DNA from 2 places in the Sneathiella sp. P13V-1 genome. Region 2 is predicted to be linked to the other one. Evidence: riboswitches for the same ligand, from Rfam matches in the RefSeq annotation. Region 2 holds a riboswitch; the other holds the start of a gene.
What was found. Region 2 has a riboswitch for glycine ahead of gcvT (glycine cleavage system aminomethyltransferase GcvT). Riboswitches for the same ligand answer to the same signal wherever they lie in the genome.
Positions count from the first base shown of each region.

Region 1 (6,691 bases), on a different contig from region 2:
GCCCCCTGCTCTTCTCGGCGGTTAGGTGATCTGGAGGTTGACGACCCCTGATCCAGTATCACTAAATCAGGCATTTCCTCCTTATTATTATATAACTCGGTTCTACCGTTGAGCCCTTCCCGGATCTTTAATCGCCCGATTATCAAGCTCCCCTATTTTATAGCACAAACCTCACACAATGACAAATTGTCATTTTTGACATTTCATCATTTTTTTCTCTTTTTTGTCATTTATGAACAATATATTAGCAATACACTGACACATTATTACGAATATGATACATTTTTTGTATTTTCAGGAAAATTCTCGAAATACGTCGTAAAAGCGCTTAACCTAAACGTGTAATATGAAGAGCCGGGCACTTCTTAAGTAAGAATTACTTCGAATCATACGCTGATTTCGCGTATTTCAACTAATGCAATTTCCAAGCATCAAAGCTATTGCTGGAGACATAGGGAATAGAAAATGACAACGCGCCTACTTCTGTCTTTATGTCTGACAGTGTCACTAATTGTCACTTTCCAACACGCAAATGCCGAAAGCACCAGCGGCGCATCAGCCTTTAAACAAGGAGCATATCAGAAGGCTTATGAGATCTGGCTAAAGGCAGCCCAAAATGGGGATGCGGACGCTCAGTTTAATGTCGCCGTTATGCTGGAAAATGGGCAAGGTATTCCAAGAGATCTTTTTTCCGCGCTCAAGTGGTATGAACTTGCCGCCCGGCAAAATTATCCTCATGCATTGGGTATGTCAGAGAAGGTTCAGGCAAAAATCACCCGCTTACATAAAAGGGAATTATTGAAACACTTACCCAAAGCGGATGCAGGGGATTCCTTAAGTCAAATAGCCGTCGCGACAATTTACGCAGAAGGTCGTTTCGTTAAACAAGACAAGCTCGAAGCCTTAAAATGGCTGATTTTAGCGGCTGAAACGGTTAAAAATCCGACAACAATAAAACGTGTAAACAGACTATCTGACCGCCTCAAAGAAGACCTCACTGAAGAGCAAATTGTAGAAGTTCAACAGCGCGTAGAAGCCTGGCATAAACTTCGAGAACCTGTTCAGTAGAACTGGCATGAAGGTTGCGAATGAGTTTTTCAGATGACCTTTTTTAGTCGGAGAAAAATATGCTTCATACCTCGCAACTGAACGAAAGTGTTCCAAACAGATTTGAACAACGCGGCTCTTTTCGCGTCTACAATCCCGTTTTACAGGTCACATTAGGCGAACATACATTTGGGACTGAAAATTGGTCTCTCAATGGCCTGCTGCTCAATGGCATGCTTCCTGAAATCGCCCTCGATAAAGACATCGAAGGCTTTATGAACCCGCAAGGTACAGTAGAAAGATGTCACTTCAACGGACGCATTGTCCGAATTGACCTGAAGGAAAGCCAGTTTGCCATCGAGCTTGATGGACAAAGCCGAGAAGTTGCGGCTTTTCTGCCTTTATGGGTTCTTAAATATGGTGCAATTGCCAAATAATATTCGAACTACTAAAGTAATCAGGCAATAAGCTCTTCGGCTTTGTCGCAGATGATATCCAGGCCGTTTTTCCAGTCCTCGCCATCCAGTTTCTTGGCGAGGTGGAGGGCGCGTTCCTGTAGTTGAATGTCTTCTACCGCCTCTTTTATCAGGGTTGCGATTTCGTCAACTGAACTTTCTGAAGAAATTCGGTAGCCGACATTTTGCCTGGTAATAGCCGCACAATTCAGCCTGGTTTCCAAATGAGATGGGCAAATTATCTGAGGTCTTCCAGCGAGCATGCAAGTGGTGGAGGTACCCCCACCCCCGGAGTGAATGACAAGGCTGGAAGCTGGAATAACTTTTGAGAAATCAGCAGGCTCCCGCAACATTTCCATCTTATCACTTTGATATTTATTTAAAAATTCTAACGGTGCACTTCTCACAAATAGGGTTGCAGGTACACCCGACTGCTTGACGGCTTCGATGGTTTTTTGAGCCCCTTTGGCCGTGTAAGCCATGTATAAAAATACTCTTTCCGGCCCCAAACCTTCACATGGTTCAAGGTGGTCTTCAATAGGCCCCACATATTCTTCGGTGCGAAGATCCGCATAAGCGTCCATCTCGGGAACAGTCACAACAAATGCGCCTTCTGTATCAAAAATCTGAGGCAGTCTTTCCAACGGCCTTATCCCCAGTTTTTCTGCTGCTTTTTGGAAAACTCCTAAAAGCTGCTTTTCTTCAACAATCAAATCGGCTCTTTTTTGAAGTCTCGGATATTCTTCAACGGAGCTTGGCGGCAAGGTAAACCCGTTCCCCATATTGATCATTGGACGCGTGCCGCGCATGGCAAAACTGAGACAGGGGCTATGATCCGCAATAACGAGGTCTGCATCAATGGTCTCAACAAGATCGATCCATGCGCTTGCTAAATTTTCCAAACGTCCCGTCAAACCAAAACCCTGTCTTGCCAGAACATCTGTATATCTGGCAGTGGGAAGTTTGTTGATGTCCTTAATTGGCGGAACTGTCCAAAAAGGGGCTTGAAGAACTTTGTAGCCATGGCTTTTGATTTTTTCAGTTGCCTGTAGCGGGTTTCTGACGGCGAAAATTATGTCGTGATTCCCGCGTTGTCTAAGCCTGTCCGCCAACCGGAGCATAGGGTAGATGTGGCCGAGATTGGCCCCAAATTCAGATCCAAAAAGAATACGCCCCACGATCCCACCTTATTGTATATTTGCCAAGCAATCTGTTGAGAATTTGATAGAAACATTCTACAGCTAGTTTTGCAATATCGTGTTGTTATTGAAACAGGCAATTTATGTGATGCAGATGACATTGGAAGAATTAGACACCCCAACCCTATTGCTTGACGAAGATATAATGAGAAGAAATATCAAGCGATTACAGGATAAACTTGATCTGCATTCTGTTCAGTTGCGCCCTCATTTGAAAACGTGCAAATCCTTGCAGATTGCCAAGCAAATCAAACCTGTAGGGCCTGATGCTTCGATAACGGTCTCCACAATTGCCGAAGCGGAGTATTTCTTCGAAGGGGGATACGGCGATATTCTCTATGCGGTATCTGCTACGCCGCATAAACTCATTCGTCTTAAAAAACTACAGGATCGGGGGGCTCAAATTACCCTTATTCTTGATCATATAGAGGGCGCAAAACAGATTGCTGATGCAGCAATAAAACTGAATACCAGTTTCCCATGCCTGATCGAAATCGATTGTGATGGTAAGCGTGCAGGAATTAAAGCAGATGATGATGCTCTTCTACCTCTTGCAACCTTCATCAATGATCAAAACGGAGTGTCTCTTGCTGGAGTAATGACCCATTCAGGGGGCTCATATGCTGCCAATGATATTGCTGCTATTAAACAAGTTGCAATCGACGAAAAGATCGGCATTACAACAGCGGCTTCAAGAATTCGCGAAGCCGGGCTTCCTTGCCCAATAGTCAGCGTCGGTTCGACTCCAACCGCTACTTTTGCTGATGATTTCAAAGGCATTACCGAAGTACGTGCAGGCGTTTATGTCTTTCAGGATCTTGTCATGGAAGCGCTGAATGTTTGTGAAAAATCGGACATTGCCATATCTGTTCTTTCAACAGTCATAAGCCATAACAAAACACATAATCGCCTACTTTTAGACGCAGGAAGCCTTGCGTTATCTGCCGATCCAGGAAAAGTGAACGAAATGGGCAACAAACATTTCGGCCAAATCTGTCACGCAAAAACCGGCAAGCCAATTGATAATTTGTATATTTCGAGCATGAATCAAGAACATGGGTTGATCTCTTTGGATGGGCTTGAGTATCAATTGGACGATTTTCCAATTGGAAGTCAGGTGCGTATTTTACCTAACCACGCGTGCATTACTGCGGCCGCTTACAATGAATATCAACTTTTAAGTAGTCCTTCTTCGGTTGATGGAACATATGAGCGTTGCAACGGTTGGTGAACTGGCTGACTAAGTTGTTATCTTATATCGCTTGACCGATTTCAATTTGCCTCTTAGCCTGAACGGTATAAGTAGTAATGATATCTGGATATCACTGATGGGAGAGATCGGTCTTCCGACGCCGAAGGAGCAACCGCCCCGGAAACTTTCAGGCACCCGTACTGTCAGTGATCAGAACTCTGGAGAGAGGGCTTGTGCCCCACCGAAGAGGTAAGCCGCTTTAAAGCGGTAATCTTTCAGGTAAACGGACAGAGGGGGCATCAAGGAGATACCGTTTGGCGGTATTTTTTAAAGGATGCCGCAATGACAGAAGATACAAAAATTCAGACCCCCGGTAACGTCACACCCGTTGTGCCCCATTGGCGCAGGGAAATTAAACCTGTCGAAAGCTCCCAGCTGGAAGTCAACATCTCTGTCACGGATCTCTATACCATTGGTATTGGCCCCTCCTCTTCTCATACTGTGGGGCCCATGCGTGCCGCAAAACGATTTGTTGATTTACTGTCCGGAAAAAATATTCTGGAAAAAACTTACCGTGTGATTGTCGAATTATATGGCTCTCTTGCTCTCACCGGACATGGGCACGGTACTGACCTTGCCATAATGCTGGGGCTAAGCGGCGAACGCCCTTCGAAAGTCGTTCCTGAAAGCATCCCACTTACGCTGGAAAACATCAGGCAACAGAAACGGCTGAACCTATTGGGGCTCAAGCTGATTGAATTCCACGAAGAGGAACATCTTCTCTTCCTAAAAGACAAAATGCTTCCTGAACATTCTAACGGAATGCGGTTTTACGCCTTTGATTCAGATGGCAACCAAATAGCGACCAAGGACTATTTCTCAGTGGGTGGCGGATATGTCGTAACCCATGATGAAGGGGACCGGGCTGAAACAAAAGGCCACAATATTTCTCTTCCCCACCCGTTCACTTCTGCGGATGAATTGTTGGCGATCGGAAAGGAGACCGGCCTCTCTATCGCCGAAATTATGCTGGAGAACGAGAGCTGCTGGCGAGAGGAAACAGAGACACTGGAATTTGTCGATTCAGTTGCGGATGCCATGATCAATTGCATCCAGCGAGGATGTGAAACAGAGGGTATTCTGCCTGGTGGATTGGACGTTAAACGACGCGCACCAAGCCTGTACTCAGAACTGATGGCTAACCCTGAGCGGGCCTCACGTGACCCGCTCACTGTGCTCGATTGGGTCAATCTCTACGCTCTTGCGGTAAATGAAGAGAATGCAGCGGGGGGCCGTGTCGTTACAGCCCCGACAAATGGCGCGGCTGGTGTGATCCCGGCCGTTCTCAAATATTACCAACGCTTCTGTATTGGCGCTACGCAAGAAGGCACCAGGAACTTCCTGCTGACGGCCGCCGCGATTGGGTCGATTTATAAAAAGCGTGCTTCCATCTCCGCTGCAGAAATGGGATGCCAGGGAGAAGTGGGTGTTGCCTGCTCGATGGCAGCGGGCGCACTAACAGCGGTTCTTGGCGGCACGAACGAACAAGTTGAAAACGCGGCTGAAATTGGAATGGAGCACAATCTGGGCCTCACCTGTGATCCAATCGGCGGTTTGGTTCAAATTCCCTGTATTGAGCGCAATACCATGGGGGCTATGAAGGCGATTAATGCTGCCCGTTTAGCCTTGTCTGGCGATGGTCAACATGTTGTATCACTTGACGAGGTGATTGAAACCATGCGTCAGACAGGTCTCGACATGCTCAGCAAATATAAGGAGACCTCACAAGGAGGCCTAGCTGTGAATGTGGTAGAATGCTGAACCGCTATTTTTCTTCAGTCAAAACCTTCTGAACATAAAGCGGCAGAACGAAAGACGCCTGATGAATTTCAGGAGTGTAATAATCCGTTTTGATTTCCGCCGCTAAATACCGGTCAGCCAGCACTCCCAGATCCAGTTTCCGCAGGCGAGGGTTATCTGTCGCCCATCCGAAGGCCAACGGTCCACCGACATAGCTCGGGATTGTCGCCATATAGAAACTCACGTCCTCAAAAATAGTTCCAAAGCGATCATAGCTATTGCGAAGTTCATCTGATTGAACAAATGGGACCCCGTTTTGGGTCACAATAATACCGCCATCGCTTAAGCAGCTTTTACAGTCAGTATAAAACTCTTGAGTAAAAAGAACTTCACCCGGGCCATGTGGATCCGTTGAATCGACGACGATAACATCCCATTTTTCGTCTGTTTCCTTGACGAATTTGCAACCGTCCGCAACAACAAGGTTCATCCGCGGATCTTCGAAGGCTCCGCCGCTTACGCTAGGCATATATTTGATCGAAAGATCAATGACAGTACGGTCAATATCCACAAGTGTGACATCCACATTCTTGTATTTCATGGCTTGGCGCGCAGCGCCGCCATCACCACCACCGATAATCAGGATACGTTTCACATTGCCATGCGCCAGCACTGGCACATGTACAAACATTTCGTGATAAATAAACTCGTCTTTTTCCGTGGTTTGAACAGCACCATCCAGTGACATGACTCTGCCGAAACGGGGATTTTCGAAAATCATCAGATCCTGCAGATCCGTTTTTTCCCGATAGTAAATCTCCCCTACTTCCAGTGCGAGATTTACGCCAGAGTGTAAGTTCTCGTCAAAAACCTCAATCATCCAATTACTCCCCTTTTCAGGTCATTGATCTGGATCGATTTCGGTTTGAAGGCCTGTTTTAGAATAGGAATGCACTTGTGTGGCTTGGCCTTACCACACATAAAGATATCAAGCGCCA
Region 1 covers NZ_WYEU01000004.1:185,106-191,796, reverse strand. Annotated here, with positions in the region: gene GUA87_RS16415 (tetratricopeptide repeat protein) at 466-1,068, shown strand; gene GUA87_RS16410 (hypothetical protein) at 1,128-1,484, shown strand; gene GUA87_RS16405 (glycosyltransferase) at 1,505-2,680, opposite strand; gene GUA87_RS16400 (alanine racemase) at 2,796-3,932, shown strand; glycine riboswitch at 4,021-4,106, shown strand; gene GUA87_RS16395 (L-serine ammonia-lyase) at 4,236-5,714, shown strand; gene speE (polyamine aminopropyltransferase) at 5,719-6,573, opposite strand; gene speD (adenosylmethionine decarboxylase) at 6,570-6,691, opposite strand, start outside.
Region 1: another riboswitch for glycine. It lies ahead of GUA87_RS16395 (L-serine ammonia-lyase); the one in region 2 lies ahead of gcvT (glycine cleavage system aminomethyltransferase GcvT).

Region 2 (6,691 bases):
GACGATCAACTTCCAGTTCAGTTTTATGCGTCGGCAGATCAAGTAAACCTTCCACACGTGCACTGGCCGGAATATCGGCGAACAGATCGTCTACTGATCCAACACCAACTTTTTCCAGCATCTCCCGCCGCTGCTCAGCGGTATGGGGCATATATCTCATTAGGCAAGACCTTTTACATATTCCTGATACGCAGCTTCATCCATCAGACCATCAGCTTCACTTGCGTCACTGACTTTCAGTTTCGCAAACCAGCCATCGCCTTCAGCGTCCTCATTAACCTGAGACGGGTTATCTTCAAGGCCTTCGTTCACCTCAACCACTTCACCAGTGATCGGAGCGTAAACTTCAGAGGCGGCCTTTACACTTTCAACAACGGCCAGCTCATCGCCTTTACTCATTTCCGCGCCAACTTCAGGCACTTCAACAAATACGACATCGCCCAGTTGTTCCTGCGCATAGTTACTGATGCCAACAGTAGCTGTTTCGCCATCAATGCTGACCCACTCGTGATCTTCAGTGTATTTCTTTGTCATAGTCTCATTCCTGTAATTTGAGAGGAGCCGCGTTATTCACCGCGATAATAACGTTGTTCAACAAATGGCATCTTCGCCACTTTTGCGGGTCGCGCTTTACCGCGAACCATCAATTGAATGTCTGTCCCAACGGCAGAAAGTTCCAACGGAACGTAACCCATGGCAACAGGCGCCTGCATTGTGGGCCCAAAACCACCAGACGTGATTTCGCCAACAATGTTACCGTCCATATCGGCAATTTCCGTATGCTCACGTGCAGGTGCACGGCCTTCCGGCAAAATGCCAACGCGTTTCATGGCAGGTTTTTCTGCGATCTGTTTAAGGATCACATCAGCGCCTGGGAAATTGGCTTCTTCCCGGCGACGTTTTGCAATGGCCCAAAGAAGGGTTCCCATAACCGGCGTTGTTTCCTGCGTGAGATCGTGACCATAAAGGCAAAGCCCGGCTTCCAGTCTTAGGGAATCTCTTGCACCCAGACCAATAGGGGCAACCTCATCTTCTGCCAACAATTTACGGCAAATCATTTCCGCCTCAGATGAAGGCATGGAAATCTCATAGCCATCCTCGCCTGTATAGCCGGAGCGTGTCACAAAGCAGGCGACGCCTGCAATATCGAGTTCCCGATATGTCATAAAAGGCATTGTGGTGACTGCGTCGTTAAAGCGCGCCAAAACATCAGCTGCTTTTGGCCCCTGCAGAGCCACGAGAGAGCGGTCTTCCAGAACTTCAACTGTTGCTTCGCCCGCAAGGCCCGTTTTGAAAATTTCGATATCCTGTTCCTTACAAGCGGCGTTCACCACAACAAACAGGTCATTTTCGCGGCGAGTAACAATAAGGTCGTCCATAATGCCGCCCCGAACATTTGTCAGGAAACTGTAGCGCATTTGCCCCGCTTCCAGCCCCTGAATATCACCAGGCAAGAGTTTTTCAATGGATTTAGCTGGGTCATCACCTTTAATGACAACCTGCCCCATATGGGAAACGTCAAACAGACCAGCGGCATCCCGCGTGTGCAGATGTTCTTTCATAATGCCGTCAGGATACTGCACAGGCATGTCATAACCTGCAAATGGAACCATTTTACCACCTAGTTCCACATGCAAATCATAAAGAGCGGTACGTAATGCTTGCTGATTATCGCCCATATGTTTCTCACTCCATAAAACAGAATCGTTTACATCCGCAAATTTGCGGAACGACCCCCTCTGTCTTATGGACCTGAGAGATTTAACCCTGCCTTGGCAGTGGGCCTACCCCCTTCGGTGAGACACGCTAAATAGCTGTCTTCTTTCCAGAGTTCCATCCTCCTGCGGTCCGGGTGCCTGAGAGTTTCCGGGGCGGTTGCTCCTTCGGCGATGGGCTTGACCATCTCTCCCGCAGGGATCATCTGAATGTGGCCCTTATAATAGTGTAGAAGTTCATTCTGTCAAACGGCTTCACATCCAAAATGACAGTTAAGACGATAGCTTTAAAATAGTAGTATTAATGCTTACCAAGCGTTAACCAATTTCATGAATTATAGGGCCTCCGTAAATCTAGTCGATGTGGTGAAATTTAATGAGACCCAGCACCGAGCTCACGGGACAGGAACGTACCTTGGGTGAAAAAGAAATTATCGTTAGCAAAACAGACCTGACTGGCAAGCTGACATATGCAAATAAAACCTTCCTCAACATCTCCGGATATACCGAAGAAGAAATACTGGGTGTTCAGCACAATCTGATCCGCCACCCTGACATGCCGAGAGCGATCTTCAAGTTCTTGTGGGACCGCCTTGAAGCTGGCGAAGAAGTATTCGCCTACGTCATCAACCAATCTAAAAACGGAGATCATTATTGGGTGTTAGCCCATGTCACCCCGTCCAAAGACCCACAAGGTAACGTGGTTGGATATCACTCCAACAGACGCGCCGTAGATAAAGAACTGATTAAAAACGTGATTATACCTGTATATGCCTCTTTAGCAGATATTGAAAATTCTGCGTCATCGCCAAGGGAAGGCTTGGAAGCCTCGACTGCAGCCCTATATGACTTTGTTGATTCAAAAGGAGGCAACTATGACAAGTGGATCTTCTCACTTTAAAATGGCGATCATTTTTATCGTTGCTTCTGTTGCAACCGCAATTGTTCTTTTTCTGTCTAATCTTCTGTCAGATAGTACAATGCTACAGGCTATTGTTACCCTTGTTGCGTTTGTTATTCCGGCGGCGGCGGCAACTGTCTTCTGGCGAAAAGGTAGAAAAGCTGAACAGGAACGTGACAACATGCGCTCTTTCTTGGAAGCGCGTGCCAGTGAATTGGCGGGCGATGGGCCAGCGCGCATTACGTCCAGTCTTGACGATGAAATAAAGCGCACCACAGAGATTTGTCTGGATATCTGTAAAGGTAATTTTGAAAATCGTATTCGCCATATCACCCCTGGCGGGGAGCTAGAAGATATGCAGTGGGCGATTAATGAACTTGTGGACAGAACCGATGCGTTTATGCGCGAAGCGGAGGCGTCTATGGAGCATGTATCGCAGCAAAAATACTATCGCCGGATTATTTCATTGGATATGCAAGGTTCTTACAAACGTACCGCTGATGCAATCAACGCCTGCACCGAATCCTTTGAAGAGCGACTCACCCGATTTGATGGTGTTATTCAAAAATTTGAAAACGGCATCTGGGAACTTTCCAACAAGATCTCTGAAACATCTACTGAGCTGCAAGATACAGCCGACACGCTTTCCAACAATGCCGGTTCAACAAACACTCAGGTAGAACGCGTATCAACGGCCGCCAACAGTGCAACCGGCAGTGTGCAAACAGTGGCGAGTGCAGCAGAGGAGCTTTCCGCCTCCATTAGTGAAATTAGCCGGCAGGTGAATTCTTCATTGGATAGCACCGGTATGGCACGCGAAACAGTTGAAGAGGGCAATACAAAAATTCAGGGCCTTGCAGAAGCTGTTAATTCAATTGGTGAGGTGGTTAAACTGATTGAAGACATTGCCAGCCAGACCAACCTGCTAGCCTTGAATGCGACCATCGAAGCCGCCCGCGCAGGGGAAGCTGGTAAAGGTTTTGCGGTTGTTGCCAATGAAGTAAAAAACCTGGCCACGCAAACTGCCAGAGCCACGGAAGAGATCAGTCAGCAAATTCTGGATATTCAGACTGCTTCTGGAGATGCCGTTCAAACAATGGATGTTATCAATACCTCCATCGGTAATATCAATATGGCAGTTGAGACAATCGCAACTGCCATTGAAGAACAAGGCTCCGCAACACGTGAGATCTCTGAAAGCGTTGTTAGCGCTGCAAGTAACACACAATCGGTTAGTGAGCATATCGGCGAGGTCAGAAGTTCAGCTGAGACCACGAACAAGACGAGTAAGACGGTTTTGGAAGAAGCCAATTCTCTTCAGCAACTCACCCATGATCTTGAGAAAAATGTTCTAGAATTTCTCAATGAAGCCAGAAAAGCGATCTAACAAGAAAACCGCCCGGAGGGGCGGTTTTTTTATCTCACTTTTTTCTGATTGTAGGCGAGTTGTTCCTCGCTCAATTGAAAACCGATTATGATATTATAATCGCTTCCCCGTGTTCCGCTTCTGATTGGGAAGCGTTGACGTAATTCTTCTTGTACAGCACCGCGCCGACGTCCTTCTGGAACCTCAACGGGGCTATTAAACACGCGTTTGTTCAGAATACGATTGTCTTTGTCCGCTACAGCCACGAAAAAATTATACTCCTGCGTCTGAGATGTTGCAGCAGGCCCTTTGATCGCGCCAATGCGTAAAATCAGGTCCACCTCAACCCAGGCGAAGTCATCCTCATACTCACATTCACCGCTTACAGGTGCGATGACCCCTTCATACTCAACATCCACAAGATCCCGACCAGGCCCTTGCCTGAAAATTGTAATTTCATCTGCATTGGGAAGTGTAGTCACATTTGGGCAGGTAATCACCCTTTGCTCAGTGGAAAAGAAGTCACCAGAAAATAAATCAGTGTCGAAACCACCACTACATCCCGAAAGCAAACCGAGCCCGCCTAACGCAACAAGTAATTTGCCTTTGTTTAGTATTTTCATACGCCTCTGGTCTCCCACCGTATCTACTTCTCGCCAGATGTTTGCTGTGCTGGTCTTTTGCTGATAATTGATGTACTTATTCGCCAAACTTATGATGCTCTTGAGTTGAGCGCAAGGAAAGCCTGCTCATTTCAAAGACTTCTCTTGGGAGTAAAGGTTCAGAATGGCACAACTGTCCAAAAAACTGCTTCTTGCGGCGCCACGTGGCTTCTGCGCCGGCGTGGATCGGGCAATTCAGATCGTTGAAAAGGCGCTGACAAAATATGGGGCGCCAGTTTACGTCAGGCATGAAATTGTCCATAACCGCTATGTGGTCGAAAACCTGGAGAAAAAGGGCGCCGTTTTTGTCGATGAACTGTCGGATGTGCCTGAAAATGTTCCTGTAATCTTCTCTGCACATGGCGTCGCAAAATCGGTGCCTGCAGAAGCGGAAGAGCGGGAAATGTTCTATATAGATGCCACCTGCCCTCTGGTAAGTAAAGTACACCGCGAAGCCGAACGTCATGACAAGGATGATATGGAAATTATCCTGATCGGACATAAGGGACACCCGGAAGTCATTGGTACAATGGGTCAGTTACCGGATGGTCGCATTCAACTGGTGGAAACCGTTGAAGACGCCCGGAATTATAATCCTGCAAAACCGGAAGCGGGCCTCGCCTATCTCACCCAGACAACCCTTTCAGTGGACGAGACAAAAGACATCGTTGACGTCTTGAAGAAAAGATTTCCTCATATCTCTTCCCCCAAGAAGGAAGATATCTGTTACGCGACAACGAACAGGCAGGCCGCTGTCAAAGAACTTGCCAAACACTGCGATGGGGTTCTTGTTATCGGCGCCCCGAACTCTTCAAATTCCATGCGCCTGGTAGAAGTTGCCAATAAGGCGGGATGTGCGATCTCTGAAATGGTTCAACGTGCAAGCGACATCCCTTGGAAAAAGTTGGAAAAGTGCCAGACAATCGGCATCACTGCAGGGGCTTCAGCGCCTGAAGAGCTTGTTGAGGAAGTCGTCGATGCCTTCCGAAAGAGATTTGATATTACCGTCGAAGAAATCACCAACAGCGAAGAACATGTGACGTTTAAACTTCCCCGGGTTTTGGAATCATAAGGATAGATTTATGGCTGTCTATACCCACGTTTCTGACGAAGAGCTGGATCAATTACTTCATAATTATGATCTGGGTGAACTGTTATCGTGCAAGGGAATTGCCGAAGGCGTTGAAAATTCCAACTTTCTTCTTCATACCACAAGCGGATTTTACATTCTGACCTTGTACGAAAAACGCGTAAATGTAGACGATTTACCCTTTTTCTTAGGCTTAATGGAACATCTTGCGAAAAAGGGATATGTCTCTCCGCGACCGCTAGCAGATAAATCGGGAAAAACGCTCAATGAGGTTGCAGGCCGACCAGGCGCAATTATTGAATTTCTTGACGGGCGATCGATTGGGCGCCCTTCCCCCGACCATTGTGCATTGCTGGGGGATAGCCTTGCAAACCTGCATATGGCGGCGGCCGACTTTGATATCCAGCGAAAAAACAGCCTGTCTATAGATGCCTGGCGCCCTCTATTTGAAAGCGCCCTACAAGATGATAGAAAAGGCATGATCCGGGAAAGTGAGCGTCAGGAAGTCACGGCGGAACTTGATCATCTTGAGGCAAACTGGCCAAAGGATTTACCGTCAGGAGTTATCCATGCAGATCTTTTCCCCGATAATATCTTCTTTTTGCGGGAAAAAGTGAGCGGCGTAATTGATTACTACTTCGCGTGTAATGATTATCTCGCCTACGACATCGCTGTATGTATGAATGCCTGGTGCTTTGAAAGCGATGGCAGTTTTAACGTGACCAAGGCCAAGAAGCTGTTAAAGGCCTATAACAACGTCCGTCCATTAAGTTCAGCCGAACAGAAGGCCCTCCCCCTCCTCTGTCAGGGGGCAGCCATTCGGTTTTATCTAACAAGGTTATATGACTGGATTAATCAAGTTGAAGGGGCATTAGTGAAACCCAAGAACCCAGAAGAATACTTGAAAAAAATCCGCTTCCACCGCGCCGTTAAAAGCACGGCTGATTATGGCATTGA
Region 2 covers NZ_WYEU01000001.1:380,750-387,440, forward strand. Annotated here, with positions in the region: gene gcvPA (aminomethyl-transferring glycine dehydrogenase subunit GcvPA) at 1-160, opposite strand, end outside; gene gcvH (glycine cleavage system protein GcvH) at 160-534, opposite strand; gene gcvT (glycine cleavage system aminomethyltransferase GcvT) at 567-1,679, opposite strand; glycine riboswitch at 1,738-1,831, opposite strand; glycine riboswitch at 1,835-1,921, opposite strand; gene GUA87_RS01900 (PAS domain-containing protein) at 2,092-2,616, shown strand; gene GUA87_RS01905 (methyl-accepting chemotaxis protein) at 2,591-4,003, shown strand; gene GUA87_RS01910 (hypothetical protein) at 4,033-4,605, opposite strand; gene ispH (4-hydroxy-3-methylbut-2-enyl diphosphate reductase) at 4,769-5,716, shown strand; gene thrB (homoserine kinase) at 5,727-6,691, shown strand, end outside.